Regions from separate parts of the Mesorhizobium sp. WSM2240 genome, predicted to be linked through region 2. Evidence: predicted binding sites of a transcription regulator. Region 2 holds the regulator's gene; each other region holds the start of a gene.

Region 1 (5,059 bases), 850 kb from region 2:
CGCGCTGTTCCTGTTCGGCACGGTGATGGATTTCGAGGCGACGACGCTGCGCACCGGATTCACGTTCACCAATCCCAATCAGAGTTCCGCCTGCGGCTGCGGCGAATCGGTCGAACTCAAGCCCGCCGATCTGAAGCAGCTCGCCGATGCGCGCGCGCAAAGCGCGGCGTAGCTTACTCAATCCAAAGTCCGCGCTTCCTGTGCCAATCGGCGATCGAATCCTCCGGATAGATATCGAATGTCTTATCGCCGTGGCGGATGTTCGGCTCCACCCATGAAGCCCTGTATTTCAGCATGATATGCACGCGTTCCGGCGCTATCGGCAACTCGCTGTCGATGGCCGAGGCGAATGGGTGCACCAGTTCCGGCCAGGTCGGATCGTAGAGCCATAGCGCCGCCCCGCATTCCCGGCAAAAGCGGCGCTCGCCGGTCGAAACCTCGCAATGCGTCCGCTCCTCATCCTCGATTTCCGCCCGGTAGAGGCCGAGATGCTCCTCGCCCTCGACCTGAAGCGTGGCCGAATCCGCGCCGAGGTTGATCGCATATCCGCCGCCGCCCTGCTGCTTGCGGCAGATCGAGCAGTAGCACAGCATGAAGGGCACCGGTGTGTGGCTGGCGACCTGGAAGCGGACCGCGCCGCAGCGGCAGGAACCCTTGAGCAGCATCGGCATCGAGTGTTTTCCCCCGCTGGATGATGATAAAACTGGCTGCGACAGTGAAAGAGGATCGCCGCCGATGCAAGATGCCGACATTGTGGAAATTTTCGATGGGCTTGGCCCGGTCACTATCAAGCGGATGTTCGGAGGCAAGGGCGTCTACCATAACGGCCTGATCGTTGGGCTGGAGGTCGACGGCGAGATCCTGCTCAAAGCCGATCGGGAAAGCGCGGTCGACTTTGCCGCGGCAGGCTCGCGGCAGTGGATCTATGACGGCCACAGAAACCGCAAGCCGACGGCGATGCCCTACTGGTCCATCCCGCTGTCGGCGGTCGACGATCCTGAAGAAATGACGGCCTGGACGAAAAAAGCCTATGAAGCGGCTCTGCGCGCCAGGAAATAGACTATAGCGCCCGCGCTATCCGCGCCGCCAGCCTGGCATTGTTTTCGACCAGCGCGATGTTGGTTTTCAGGCTTGCGCCGCCGGTCAGTTCGAGGATTTTCGACAGCAGGAACGGCGTCACCGCTTTGCCGGAAATGCGCTGTGCCTCGGCGGCCCGCTGCGCCGCCAGGATGTGCCCGGCCATTACCTCGGCAGCGATCTCGTCTGCCTCCGGCACGGGGTTGGCGATCAGCATGCCGCCATCGGTCCCCAAAACGCGCCGCGTCTTGAAGAAATCCGCGATCGCGTCGGCCGTGTCGAGCCGCAGCGGCGCGGCGAAGGGCGACTGCCGCGACCAGAAGGCGGGCATGACGTCCGAGCCGAACGCCACCACCGGAACGCCGCGCGTCTCCAGCACTTCCAGCGTCTTTTCAATGTCCAGTATCGCCTTGGCACCGGCCGACACCACGATCACCGGCGTGCGCGCCAGTTCGTCAAGATCGGCCGAAATGTCGAAGCTCTTTTCCGCGCCCTTGTGCGCGCCGCCAATGCCGCCGGTGGCAAAGACCGAAATGCCGGCGAGGTGCGCGGCGATCATCGTCGCCGCCACCGTGGTGCCGCCGGTGCGGCCTTGCGCGAGGGCGAAGCCGAGATCGGCCCGCGACAGCTTCATCGCGCCCGTTGTCTGGGCCAGCGCCTCGCGCTCGGCATCGGAAAGCCCGATCTTCAGCCTGCCGCCGATAACGGCGATGGTGGCCGGATTGGCGCCCTCATCGCGGATGATCTTCTCGACATTGGCGGCCATGGCGCTGTTGTCGGGATAGGGCATGCCGTGGGTGATGATGGTGCTCTCCAGCGCCACAACCGGATTGCCGGCGGCGAGCGCTTCGGCGACGGGCGGGTGGATGTCGATGAAGGGCCGCGCTTTCTCAGGCATCATTGGTCTCTCCGATCATGCCGTCCTGATGCAACGCCCCGGCTTCAGGCACAAGGGCAAGCGCTGCGGCGAAGTCGCCCTCCGAAAATTCTGGCGCCGAGGCTGGGCTTTCGACTGCCAGCGCCGCCGCCGCCATGCCTTCGCGCAACGCCCCGCGAAGGGGCAGGCCGCGCAGCAAGGCCACCATCGTCGCGCCGGCCAGCGCGTCGCCCGCGCCGGTCACGTCGGCTATTTTGCGCGGGCGCGGCGGCTTGATCGAAAAGGCGCCGGAGCGGTCGAACGCGACAGTTGGCGCGCCGCCCCGGCTGATGACGGCGCTCGAAAGTCCCATTGCGCGTAGGCAGGCGACAATTTCGTTGACGGACGCATCGTCCGGCAATCCGGCAAGGCAGGTAGCCTCGCGGAAGTTCATGAACAGGCATGAGAGAGCTTCCAGGATTCCGGTGAGCCGCGCGACCTTGGCCGGCGAGATGGCAATGGCGAAGAGCGGCTTGCCCGACACCAGCCCGGCCAGCCGTGCAAGAGCGTCGGCCGGCAGATTGGCATCGCACAACAGGGCATCGGCCTCGGCCACGGCCGCGCGAAAGCTGGCGCGGCGAAGCTGCTTGGGAAATGCCCCTTCGTAGAGCGCCATGTCGGCAAGGGCCGCGATCACATCGCCGCCGCGGTCGAGAAGGGCAGTGTAGCTCGGCGTGGCGCGGTCGAGGAAGATCGCCGACAGGTCGGTGATCCCGGCCGAGGCGATGGCGCGCGAAACGGTCTCGCCCGCGGCATCGCCGCCGCGAACCGACATGATAGCGCCGCTCGCGCCGCGGCGAACCGCATTGCGCAAGGCGTTGAACGCGCCGCCGCCGACGTCCTCGGCCATTACGCCGGGATTGGACGCGCCCGGCACATAGGCGCCTGTGACCTGACCCCGCCGGTCGATATGCGCGCCGCCGACGGCCAAAATTTTCGGGAAGGACATGAAAGCGCCTGCCGACCGTCTATTCTTCTAGGTTGGGGCGCGACATTAGTGTCAGCATCCCCTGCGGGCAACAGGCCGCCCGAATCGTAACTTGGCGGCCTGGCTGGGCCGGTTGATCGGCCCATCCGGAACGATTCGACAAGTACAAAACTGGAACAAAATTGGAAAACGTAATGGAATCAATCCCTTGATCCCTATTGCCAAATGAGAACAAAAGAGGTACGAATTTGCAGGGATACCGGATTGTCGGGCCTTCATTGACGACCAAGGGGTAATGTATCATGGCTCAGAATTCATTGCGGCTGGTAGAGGACAAATCGGTGGATAAATCAAAGGCTCTGGACGCCGCGCTATCACAGATCGAGCGCGCCTTCGGCAAGGGCTCGATCATGCGCCTAGGGGCGAACGAGAAGATCGTCGAGATCGAAACGGTGCCGACCGGCTCGCTCGGGCTCGACATAGCACTCGGCGTCGGTGGCCTGCCGCGCGGGCGCATCATCGAAATCTATGGGCCGGAAAGCTCGGGCAAGACGACGCTGGCCCTGCACACGGTGGCCGAGGCGCAGAAGAAGGGCGGCATCTGCGCCTTCGTCGACGCCGAACACGCGCTCGACCCGGTCTATGCGCGCAAGCTCGGGGTCGATCTCGAAAACCTGCTGATCTCGCAGCCCGACACTGGCGAGCAGGCGCTTGAGATCTGCGACACGCTGGTGCGCTCCGGCGCAGTGGACGTGCTGGTCGTCGATTCGGTGGCGGCACTGACGCCGCGAGCGGAAATCGAGGGCGAGATGGGCGATTCGCTGCCCGGCCTGCAGGCGCGGCTGATGAGCCAGGCGCTGCGGAAGCTCACCGCTTCCATCTCGCGCTCCAATACCATGGTCATCTTCATCAACCAGATCCGCATGAAGATCGGCGTCATGTTCGGCTCGCCTGAAACCACGACGGGCGGTAATGCGCTGAAGTTCTACGCATCCGTGCGACTCGACATTCGCCGCATCGGCGCGGTCAAGGACCGCGACGAGGTGGTCGGCAACCAAACCCGGGTCAAGGTGGTCAAGAACAAGCTGGCGCCGCCCTTCAAGCAGGTCGAGTTCGACATCATGTATGGGGAAGGCGTGTCGAAGACCGGTGAGCTTGTGGATCTCGGCGTCAAGGCCGGCGTGGTCGAAAAGTCGGGCGCGTGGTTCTCCTACAATTCCCAGCGCCTCGGCCAGGGCCGCGAGAACGCGAAGCTGTTCCTGCGCGACAATCCCGATACGGCGCGCGAGATCGAACTGGCGCTGCGGCAGAATGCCGGACTGATCGCGGAGAAATTCCTCGAAGGCGGTCCCGGCGATGGCTTCGAGGACGAAGCCGGCGAGATGTAGCCGGCCTCCGATTTTTGTGAACCGCCGGCCCTCGGGCCGGCGGTTTCGTTTTGAATAAGCCTGCCGGATACCACCGCAAAGCGGCTGTTTTCCGCAAATTCGTGTTTATGGACAGGTCCAGAAGCGCCCGCTAAAAGGCCATGTCCAATTTCCCCGGCAGGGCGGCAACAAAGGCTGTGACATGAGTGGCGTGAACGAAATCCGGTCGGCATTTCTCGACTATTTCAACAAGAACGGGCACGAGGTCGTGGCCTCGAGCCCGCTTGTGCCGCGCAACGATCCGACGCTGATGTTCGTCAATGCCGGAATGGTGCAGTTCAAGAATGTCTTCACCGGCCTCGAGAGCCGCAGCTATTCGCGCGCTGCGACCTCGCAAAAGTGCGTGCGCGCCGGCGGCAAGCACAACGATCTCGACAATGTCGGCTATACCGCCCGCCACCACACATTCTTCGAGATGCTCGGCAATTTCTCCTTCGGCGACTACTTCAAGGAACGCGCGATCGAGTTGTCGTGGAACCTGATCACGAAGGAGTTCGGGCTGGACGCCAAGCGGCTCTTGGTCACCGTCTATCACACTGACGACGAGGCGGCCGGGTTCTGGCGCAAGATCGCCGGCCTGCCCGAGGACAGGATCATCCGCATCGCCACCAGCGATAATTTTTGGGCGATGGGCGACACGGGACCATGCGGTCCGTGTTCGGAAATCTTCTACGACCATGGCGATCAGATTCCGGGCGGCCCCCCCGGCAG
Region 2 (5,059 bases):
TACGCGCGCGCTCCTGACCGGCGAAACCATCGCCGCCGAGGGGTAGTCCATGGCCGGTGGCAAGAAGCTCACCCATCTCGGTGCCCAGGGCGAGGCGCATATGGTCGATGTCGGGGCAAAGGCCGAGACCGAGCGGACGGCAATCGCCGAGGGCATCGTCACCATGTTGCCCGAGACGCTGCGCATGATCATGGCCGGCAACGCCAGGAAGGGCGACGTGCTCGGCACGGCGCGCATCGCCGGCATCATGGCCGCCAAGAGGACGCATGAGCTGATCCCGCTCTGCCATCCGCTGCTGCTCACCAAAGTGTCCGTCGACATCCAGCCGGAGCCGGCCCTGCCCGGCCTGCGGGTCATCGCGCTCGCCCGCGTCACCGGCAAGACAGGCGTGGAAATGGAGGCGCTGACTGCGGCGTCGGTCGCTTGCCTGACCATCTACGACATGGCCAAGGCGCTCGACCGCGGCATGGAGATTTCCGGGATAAGGCTGGTCGAAAAGACCGGCGGCAAATCCGGCGACTACCGGACGGGTGGGTAATGGCGCTGCTGCCGGTCGCGGACGCCTTGCGGCTGCTGCTGGACGGCGCGAGGCCTCGCGAAACGGAGACAGTGCCGCTGGCCGATGCTGCGGGCCGAGTGCTGGCAGAGCCGCTGAAGGCGTTGCGGACTCAGCCTCCCTTCGACGCCTCGGCCATGGACGGCTACGCCGTGCGCGCCGCGGATGTTGCAAATGTGCCGGTGCAGCTCGAAATCATCGGCGCCGCTCCCGCCGGGCGGCGTTTTCCCGGCAAGGTCGGTCCCGGACAGGCGGTGCGCATCTTTACCGGTGCGCCGATGCCGAAGGGCGCCGACACGATCGTCATTCAGGAGAATACGAGCAGCGTTGGCGAAAATGGCGTCGAAGTGACGGAAGCGGTAGCCGCCGGCCACCACATCAGGAGCAAGGGGCTGGATTTCGCCGAGGGCGACCTGCTGCTTGAACGCGGACGCGTGCTCGATGCGGCTGCGCTGTCGCTCGCCGCATCCGCCAATCATGCGACGCTTCGCGTAGTCAAGCGGCCGCTGGTGGCGATCATCGCGACGGGCGACGAATTGGCGCCGCCAGGCAGCGAGCCCGGACCGGACCAGATCATCGCCTCCAACGCCCTCGGCGTCGGGGCGATCGTGCAATCGGCCGGCGCCCGCGTAATCGATCTCGGCATAGCACAGGACAGCAAGGAGTCGATTTCGGCGCTGGTCCGGCGGGCGATGGATGCGCAGGCCGACGTGATCGTCACGCTTGGCGGGGCGTCCGTCGGCGACCATGACCTCATCCACGACGTACTGACCAGCGAAGGCGTCGTGCTCGATTTCTGGAAGATCGCCATGCGGCCCGGCAAGCCTCTGATGTTCGGGCGGCTCGGCGCCACGCGCTGCCTCGGCCTGCCCGGCAATCCGGTGGCGGGCCTGGTCTGCTCGCATCTGTTCCTGAAGCCGCTCTTGGCGCAACTCGGGGGCGTGCCTCACCAACCCGACCTGCGCCGGGCGAGGCTCGCCACCGCCCTGCCCGCCAACGACACGCGCCAGGACTATATTCGCGCCGTGGTGAAAGCCACTCCGGACGGGCTTATCGCGGCGCCGTTCGGCATCCAGGATTCTTCGATGCTGAAGATATTCGCGGACGCCAACGCGCTGATCGTGCGCGAGCCGTTCGCAGCCGCCGCAGATGTCGGCGCGTCGTGCGACGTTCTGATGTTACGCTGAACAAATCGTCAACGCGTTCATTAAAATTTAAAAGGTTGCAGAACACAACTGGAACAGATAGTGTTTGTTCTGGATTTGTTTTCCGTTTGATTCTTGGGAGCTGTGATGCTGACGCGCAAACAACATGAACTGCTGCTCTTCATCCATGAACGGTTGAAAGAGGCCGGTATCCCTCCCTCGTTCGACGAAATGAAGGACGCACTGGATCTAGCCTCGAAGTCCGGAATCCACCGGCTGATCACAGCGCTCGAGGAGCGCGGCTTCATTCGCCGCCTGCCCAACCGCGCGCGGGCGCTGGAGGTGCTGCGGCTACCCGATTCGATAGCGCCGGGCTTGAATGCGGCGCGGAAATTCTCGCCGAGCGTCATCGAAGGCAGCCTCGGCCGCCGCCCGCCCGAGCCGTCGCGCGTGCCCGCAGCCGGCAATGATGACGACGCCCGCGCTTCAATATCGATCCCGGTCATGGGCCGCATCGCGGCCGGCGTGCCGATCGAGGCGATCCAGCACAAGACCCATTCGATCGCCGTTCCGCCGGAAATGATTTCGGGCGGCGAGCACTACGCACTCGAGGTGAAGGGCGATTCGATGATCGAGGCCGGTATTTTCGACGGCGACACGGTCATCATCCGCAACGCCAATACGGCCAATCCCGGCGAGATCATCGTCGCCCTGGTGGACGAGGAGGAAGCGACTCTGAAGCGCTTCCGCCGTAAGGGCGCGTCCATCGCGCTCGAAGCCGCCAATCCGGCCTATGAGACACGGATTTTCGGGCCCGACCGGGTCAAGGTGCAAGGCAAGCTCGTCGGGCTAATCCGGCGTTATTGAGGCGATTCGCCGGCGGCGGCGTCTTCCGGCTGGTTGGGCGGCGTCTTGGCCTCAGGCGTAGGTTTGCGCAGATAGGGTGGCATGCCGCGCGCTGCGCGCGAGAATTGGCGCTGCGCATGCCAGGGCCGGTAGGGCTTGGCCACGGCATAGCGGATCTCGGGTTTCGAGCCCTGTGCGGCGAAGTGGATAGCAGCACTTCCGTGCCTAGCGAGGTCGCGCTTGGTGACGATCGCTACGGCGGGGCTTTTGCAGGAAAGCTCGGCCGTAGCATCATCGATAATGATCAGGGATGCGTAGTCGCAGGCACTTCGAGCCGCGGCGGCATTGGCCGTATGAACGATGATTTGGCCCGACGGGTGGCGGATTACGCATCGCTCGGGGTCGCAGTCGAAGCGGGTGCCTGGAATGCTCTTGGAAGGCGGCGACGTCTCGGCGGGCTGGCTCGCCGGCTTGAGCGATGGCTCATCGGCTTCAGATGCATTCGCTACAAGCGTCCCAAGCAGTGATGCTGCCGCATACGAGCCGGATGAAGCCGGCTCCTCGGAATACTGCACCCGGGAATCCGCGGATTTTTCCGGCGGGACGATGGTTTCAGCGCGCAGCGCGCGCTTCCAGCTGTCGATCGTGAACTGGTTAGGCCGCGCCCGATTGACGGCCAATTCTCCCTCTCCATTACGGAGCGCAACCAAACGCCCGTCTTCCGAGACAAACACATCAGGTGTCTTGGCGCCGACTAGCGCTAAGGCACCAAGCACGGCAAACGGCAGGGCCGCCAGCCGAAGCCTGGTCGTCGCCATGGTGGCAAAGACCAAGGCAATGGCGATGAGCAGGACGGCCTGGACCGAGACAAGGCCAACCGCGTCGAGCGGCGAGCGGACGGAAAACCAGTCGGCAACGACGATCATGGCCGAAAGTCCCCTGCCCATAATATAGAAGAACGGCGCGTCGAGGCCGAACGGCATGGCGGCAGCGCCCATAACCGCGAATGGCATGACCAGCACCGAGACGATCGGCATGGCCGCAAGATTCGCCACCAAGCTGAGCGGCGAGACGCGCTGGAAGTGGTATGCGCCGAACACTGCGGTCGCCAAGCCGGCCACGACCGAGGTCGCCGCCAGACCTACGGCAAGCACCAGTACCTTCCGTAGCATATTCCTGGCCGGCGACCGGGCGGGCGGGCGGGCTGTGGTGTTGGAATTGGCCTGCCTGCGGTCCGACCACCAGGCATAGGCTCCGACAAGCGCGGCGGTGGCGGCGAAAGACATCTGGAAGCTCGGACCCACCACCTCATGCGGCGAAATAACGATGACGAGGATCGCCGAGATCGCCAGATTGCGCATGCTCAGCGCGGCGCGGTCGAAGAGCAGCGCCGTCAACATCACCGCGAGCATGATGAAGCTGCGCTGCGCCGCGACTTCGCCGCCGGAGATAAAGAGATAAGCGGCAATCGCGGCGAGGGCCGCAACCGCGGCATACTTCTTGACCGGCCGCCGCGACGCGAAGCCTGGAAACAATGCGAAGCCAACCCGCAGGCCACCCATGATCGTGCCGGCGACCAATGCCATGTGCAGGCCGGATATCGAGATGACGTGGTAAAGGCCGGTTCGCCGCAACGATTCATTGACCACCTCAGGGATGCCGGCGCGGACGCCAACGACCAGAGCTGCGGCGATCTCCCCCTCCGGGCCACCGATGCTCTCCCGGATACGGTCAGCGATGGCGTTGCGGCCGTTCTGGACCCAAGCGGAAATGCGCGCCGAGAAGGGCAGGTGCGGTTTCAATACGTAAAGATCATTCAGCAGCTGGTTGTTCTGTCTTACTTTCTCCGTCCCTGCAGGCTGCGGCGCGGCCGCTGTCGTGAGCTGCGGTGTGCGCAGGAAAAAACCGCTCGCGCCGATGCGGTCGAAGTAGCTCTCGAATGAGAAATCATAGCTTTGCGGCCGCACCGGGCCGGAAGGCGGCATCAGCCGCACGAGGCCGGTGACCTCCGCGCCGACCGCGAGGCCGGCAGGAATCTTTACCGCCGAGGCGCGAATCCGGTCCGGCGCATAGCGCAGTTTCGGGCGGGCGGTGGCGGTGACGTCGAGCGTCAACCGCGTGCGGCCATTAGCGAGGTGGTCGATCGCAGCCACCCGGCCGGTGACGACTGTCGATATTTCGCCGCCCAGCATTTTCGTGCCGGCCCGCCAGGTTTCGACTTTTGCCGCCAGAAAGCCGAGAAGGCAGACAAGGACGGCGGCCAGCGCGAAGTGGGTCACGCCGCGCGACGGCAGCAGCGCGAGAACAAGACCGATGGCGAGCGTTCCCCCTAGCGCCGGCGCGAAGGCGGGTTCGAAAGGCAGCGCGAAATAAACGATCGCGCCGAAAGCCAGGAAGACCGGGACAAGCAGAAATGCCGCGCCGCGGTCGATCTCCAGGGCGATATCCCGGCCCCATGTGCGCGACATGAACTGGAGGGAGGCAGTTGAGGCCGGGAGCAGCGCTTTTGGAA
Region 3 (5,059 bases), 640 kb from region 2:
TGTCGCCCGCCGCACCGCCCTTGCCGAGCAGAAGATCGGCCAGGCTGAACGCGAGGCAGTCCAGGAAGTGCGCGCCAGCGCCGTCGATATCGCGGTCGAAGCCGCGCGCGCGCTGCTTGCCCGCAAGGTGGATTCGGCCACCGGCGCGAAGCTTTTCGAGACTTCGGTTCGCGACGTGAAGTCGAAACTGAACTGAGCTTTCAGCCTGTCATTCGATGAAAAAGCCGCCGCATCCCAGCGGCTTTTTTCATGCCTCTTGGACGAGGCTTTCCTCGATGGGTTCCTCGATGAGGCGGAACGGTGCGAAGCTGGCTCGGTGGAGCCGCGGCACGGCGCCATGCGCACCGATCGCGGCGCGGTGGCGCTCCGTCGCGTAGCCCATATGGCTTTCAAAGCCGTAATGGATGTGGGTCTGGCCGCAGCCGGCCATCATGCGGTCGCGCATCACCTTGGCGACGATCGATGCCGCCGCGATCGACTGCGAACGCTGGTCGCCCTTGATCAGCGCCCGGCAGCCGCAGGGCAGGCCTGGCGGTATGTCGCGGCCGTCGGCCAAAGCGTGGCGCGGCTCGATCGGCAGGCCGATCAGCGCGCGGCGCATCGCCTCCAGGCTGGCGCGCAATATGTTAAGCCGGTCTATGCCGTCGGCGCTGACCGACGCCATCGAGACGCCGAGCGCGGTGGCGACGATTTCGGCGAACAGCTCTTCGCGCCGCGCCGCCGTCAGTCGCTTGGAATCATCTAGGCCATCGGGAATGCGGGCCGGGTCGAGGATCACGGCGGCGGCGACCACGGGTCCGGCGAGCGGCCCCCGGCCGGCCTCGTCGAGACCGGCGACCGGCCACAGGCCCTGCCTCTTCGCCTTCCTTTCGAAGGAGAAGTCGGGCCGCTCTATGATCTCGAAGAGGAGCGGAGAATCGGAACGCGATTGAGCCATGGTGCGGCAATGCTCGCATCGGTTCCGATTCTCCGCAAGGCCTTCCCGGCCATTGGGGCGGGGCGGGAAGGCGCCGTCGGGCTGCGGGGAAAAGCCGGACGGATTCTTTCAAACGCGCAGGTGGGCGCGGAGTTCTCTTCAGAGCAGCATCAGCTGCTCGTGACGCTTTTCGGCTGCGACAAAAAGATCCGTGCGCAGCGGCGTCTTTTCGACGTTGAGGCCGAGCCGGCGCGCCGCGATCTCGAAGCGCCGGCCGATCTGCCAGGCATAGGGACCACTGCCCTTCATGCGCTTGCCCCATTCGGAATCGTAGTCCTTGCCGTCGCGCATCGAGCGGATCAGCGACATCACATGCCGGTAACGGTCGGGATAATGGCGCAACAGCCAGTCTTTGAAGATCGGGCTGACCTCGAGCGGTAGCCTGAGGATTACATAGCCCGCTTCGCGCGCGCCGGCATTGCGCGCCGAGTCCAGGATGCGCTCGATCTCCGGATCGGTCAGGCCGGGAATGATCGGGGCGACCATCACCGATGTCGGAATGCCGGCATCGGTGAGCTGGCGGATTGCCTCCAGCCGCCTGGTCGGCGTCGCAGCGCGCGGCTCCATCGTGCGGGCCAGCATGCGGTCCAGCGTCGTCACCGACAGCGCCACCTTGGCGAGGCCCTTCTCTGCCATGCGCGACAATATGTCGATGTCGCGCACCACCAGCGCCGATTTGGTGACGATGCCGACCGGATGGTTGCGAGCTTCCAACACTTCCAGCACCTCGCGCATGATGCGGTACTGCTTCTCGATCGGCTGGTAGGGGTCGGTGTTGGTGCCGATTGCTATGGTGCGCGGCTGGTAGCTTTCCTTCGACAATTCCTTGTCGAGCAGCTTGGCTGCGTCGGGCTTGGCGAACAGTTTCGATTCGAAATCGAGTCCCGGTGACATGCCCATAAAGCTGTGGGTTGGCCGAGCAAAGCAATAGACACAGCCATGCTCACAACCGCGATAGGGATTGATCGAGCGGTCGAAGGAAATGTCCGGCGACTGGTTGCGGGTGATGATGGTGCGCGGCTTTTCGACCTGAACCTCGGTCTTGAAGGGCGGCAGCTCGTCAATCGAATTCCAGCCGTCGTCGAAAACGTGGCGGGTCACCGGCTCGAAACGGCCGCTCGGATTGATGCCGGCGGCGCGGCCGCGATTGCGGTCGGGCCGGACCCGAACGCCGCTCTGCTCGATCAGCGCATTCGCCATGTCGGCCCTTCCGGCTCCGAAGGCGGCAATATCGGCGCGCACGATCTGTTCCATCTTGGCCCTCTCCCAAGGCATTTCCGCTGGTCTGCGAATCGCTGTGCTCATGAAACTATTCCTATGTTCTCCATGAGAACAAATCAAGAACCTTTTGGTTCCAAGAGGGGCAACTGGCGTGCCGGGCGGCTTTGGGCTATTCGGCTAGGATATGCTCACCGTGCTGATCGAAACGCATAATTCCGAAGAGGCGCTGGCGCGAACGCTGGCTTCGCTGATCGGCGCCGCCGTCGAGGGCGTGGTGCGCGAGGTGATCGTCTGCGACCGCGGCTCCACCGACAATACTCATAGGGTCGCCGACCAGGCCGGCTGCCATTATCTGGCCGATGGCGGCATCGACGTGGGCGTGCAGCAGGCCAAGGGCGACTGGCTGCTTCTCATTGAGCCCGGCGCGCGGTTGGTCGAGGGCTGGACCGAGGAAGTGCTGGAGCACATCGGCCGCACGGCCGGCCCGGCGCGATTCTCACGCGCCCGGGCTGACCGGACGCCTTTCCTGGCGCGGGTGTTTTCGGCGCGCCGCACGCTGGCGGAGGGGCTGGTGATCAGCAGGAAGCAGGCTGCGGCGCTGTGCAAGTCGGCCGGCAGTTCCGAAGCGCTTGCGCGCGGATTGGCGACGAAGCGGCTGGCGGCGGAGATCCGCATCGCACCGCCACTGTGACGCGCTCCTCCAAAGCTGCTGGCCTTCTTTTTGTTGTCCATGCTTGGACTTGTGTTGCTTCTATCTTTCAAGTGCTCGTCATTCGGTTTGGCGTTTGATGCGATAAGATAAGAATACTGGTATCACCCCGCCATTTTATCTGATATTTTACAGGAACTACTTAGTGCCTCTTCTTCGGAGCGCTCTGGAGGTCCTCATGCTTAAACTTTTGTGTACGGTGACTTTGGCGGCAGTTCTCGTTGCTGAACAGGCGAGCGCGCAGACGGCTGACGTAGATCAGGCGGCAGAGGTGGAACAAACGGAAATCGGCGTCGTGCCGTCCGTGGGCGGGTGCCCGGTCGATCCCGCGCCAGAAATCATCGAGATTCGGGAAGCGGATCCTGCTGCCGACAAGGTAAAGCACGATGAGATGCGGCAGCTTCTTTTCGACACAGCGCAGAAGGCGAATACGACGATCCTGCTTGGTCCGAACGTCGTGCTGGATTTCTCCGACGCGCCGGGGCTTGTGCCCGTGAGCTTCGGCCCCTGCGTGACGCTCAAGAGCGTGGCTTCCTTTCCGCCACGTCCCACCGGAACGATCCTTTCGCGCACGGCGCCTGCTTTTGCCAAGCGCCTGGGTCCCGGAGATGTGATCGACCTCTCCGATCTGGTCTTGGAGCAGCCCCGGCCGGAGCTTCCCGTCGGCTCAGCCCGCACGCCTAGTTCGCCCGGCCCCCTACTCAAATTCGGCAAGCATGGGCGGGACGTCGCAAGCTCCTTCCTGTCCATCCGTTGCGATGAGGGCGACGATACGCCGAGCGACCACGTCCGCCTTTCAGGCTTCCGAGTGGAAGGTCCGAGCCGCGGTCAGCAGACGGTCGACCAGTTCGGCATCTTCATATTCCGGTGCCTCGACATCGAAATCGCCAATATGGAGGTCGCCGGCTGGGGCGGCGCGGCGATACGCGTACTCGATGGCGGCGGCCACGGGCCCGGCCAGGAACCGCCCTCCAACCGTCCGGGCGACAGGATCGGCCGGCCGGAGCAGGTCCGCATCCTGAACAACTATATTCATCACAACCAGCATGAATCGTCCGAGGAAAACGACGGAGACTCGAACCCCTTCACGCAGCATGCGGCGGGCTATGGCGTGGATGTCCACCACGGCGCATGGGCCCAGATCACCGAAAACCTGTTCGACTTCAACCGCCATGCGATCGCCTCGTCAGGCCATGCCGGCGGTTATGATGCGACTCGAAACCTCGTCCTAAAGGGCGGCGGCTATCACGGCAGGATGTTCAATACCTGGACGCATATTTTCGATATCCATGGCACCGGCTGCATCGCCTACAGCTGCGGCCAGGCGGCAGTACAGTCCTGGTTCACCGACAACGCTTTCCAGTACCGCAACGACAATGCCATCAAGATCAGGGGAAAGCCCCATGTCGCGGCATACATTCGCGGCAACGTATTCCCGCATGAAGGGTTGGAGGACGATTGGGGTGACGATGCCATCGCGCTGCAGACCACGCAGAACGTCCATATCGGGTCGGGCAACATCATCGAAACCGATACTTATGGCCGCTATGGCGTGTGCGACTTCGATGCTGACGGCGTCGATGATCTCTTCCTCGCCAGCCGCGCCGGCTTCTGGTTCTCCAGCTTCGGCGAATTTCCATGGGTGTATCTCGGCCCGCAAAAAGACAAGCTCGGCGACATTCGCCTAGGCTATTTCGACGCCGACCAGCGCTGCGACGTGCTGGCGGAGGATCGCGGGGCGTGGGTGATCTCGAGCGGCGGCACGGGACGCTGGCACCCGATCGGCGCCTTCGGCGCCAGGCTCGCCGACGTGGCCTTCGGTCAGTTCGACCCCAACAAGCGCGACCATAGGCCGGGCGCGACACGCAGGACCACGCACGCCTTTCTGCGCGGCGCGGATGGCCAATGGTTCGTAACCGCCTTGGCTCAGCCCGACTGGCAGCCGGTGCAAAGCTCGGGCAAGCCGATGAGCGAACTTCGTTTTGGCGACTTCACCGGCGACGGCGTAACCGACGTGCTCTCGGTGGACGGCGGCCGGTGGGCGATTTCGGAAAGCGCGCGCGGGACATGGCAGCGCATAAACCAGCACCATGGCGACGCGGTGGGATCGCTGTTCATCGCCGACCTCAATCACAACAACATTGACGATCTGA

Evidence for each region. Region 2 encodes LexA, which represses DNA repair genes until DNA is damaged. Its sites were predicted from a motif close to TGTTCNNNNTGTGTTCNG; they were not measured.
Region 1: the regulator LexA is predicted to act here: its motif matches at 3,094-3,111, upstream of recA (recombinase RecA).
Region 3: the regulator LexA is predicted to act here: its motif matches at 2,305-2,322, upstream of ABVK50_RS06650 (PA0069 family radical SAM protein).

Annotation. Positions count from the first base shown of each region.
Region 1 covers NZ_CP159253.1:2,882,266-2,887,324, reverse strand. Annotated here, with positions in the region: gene sufA (Fe-S cluster assembly scaffold SufA) at 1-172, shown strand, start outside; gene ABVK50_RS14180 (GFA family protein) at 174-671, opposite strand; gene ABVK50_RS14175 (TfoX/Sxy family protein) at 736-1,059, shown strand; gene ABVK50_RS14170 (pseudouridine-5'-phosphate glycosidase) at 1,061-1,978, opposite strand; gene ABVK50_RS14165 (carbohydrate kinase family protein) at 1,968-2,942, opposite strand; gene recA (recombinase RecA) at 3,224-4,309, shown strand; gene alaS (alanine--tRNA ligase) at 4,491-5,059, shown strand, end outside.
Region 2 covers NZ_CP159253.1:2,033,509-2,038,567, reverse strand. Annotated here, with positions in the region: gene trpC (indole-3-glycerol phosphate synthase TrpC) at 1-46, shown strand, start outside; gene moaC (cyclic pyranopterin monophosphate synthase MoaC) at 50-538, shown strand; gene glp (gephyrin-like molybdotransferase Glp) at 538-1,743, shown strand; gene lexA (transcriptional repressor LexA) at 1,849-2,568, shown strand; gene ABVK50_RS09700 (ComEC/Rec2 family competence protein) at 2,562-5,059, opposite strand, start outside.
Region 3 covers NZ_CP159253.1:1,393,354-1,398,412, forward strand. Annotated here, with positions in the region: gene ABVK50_RS06640 (F0F1 ATP synthase subunit B) at 1-196, shown strand, start outside; gene ABVK50_RS06645 (ribonuclease HII) at 248-937, opposite strand; gene ABVK50_RS06650 (PA0069 family radical SAM protein) at 1,076-2,230, opposite strand; gene ABVK50_RS06655 (glycosyltransferase) at 2,382-2,888, shown strand; gene ABVK50_RS06660 (VCBS repeat-containing protein) at 3,085-5,059, shown strand, end outside.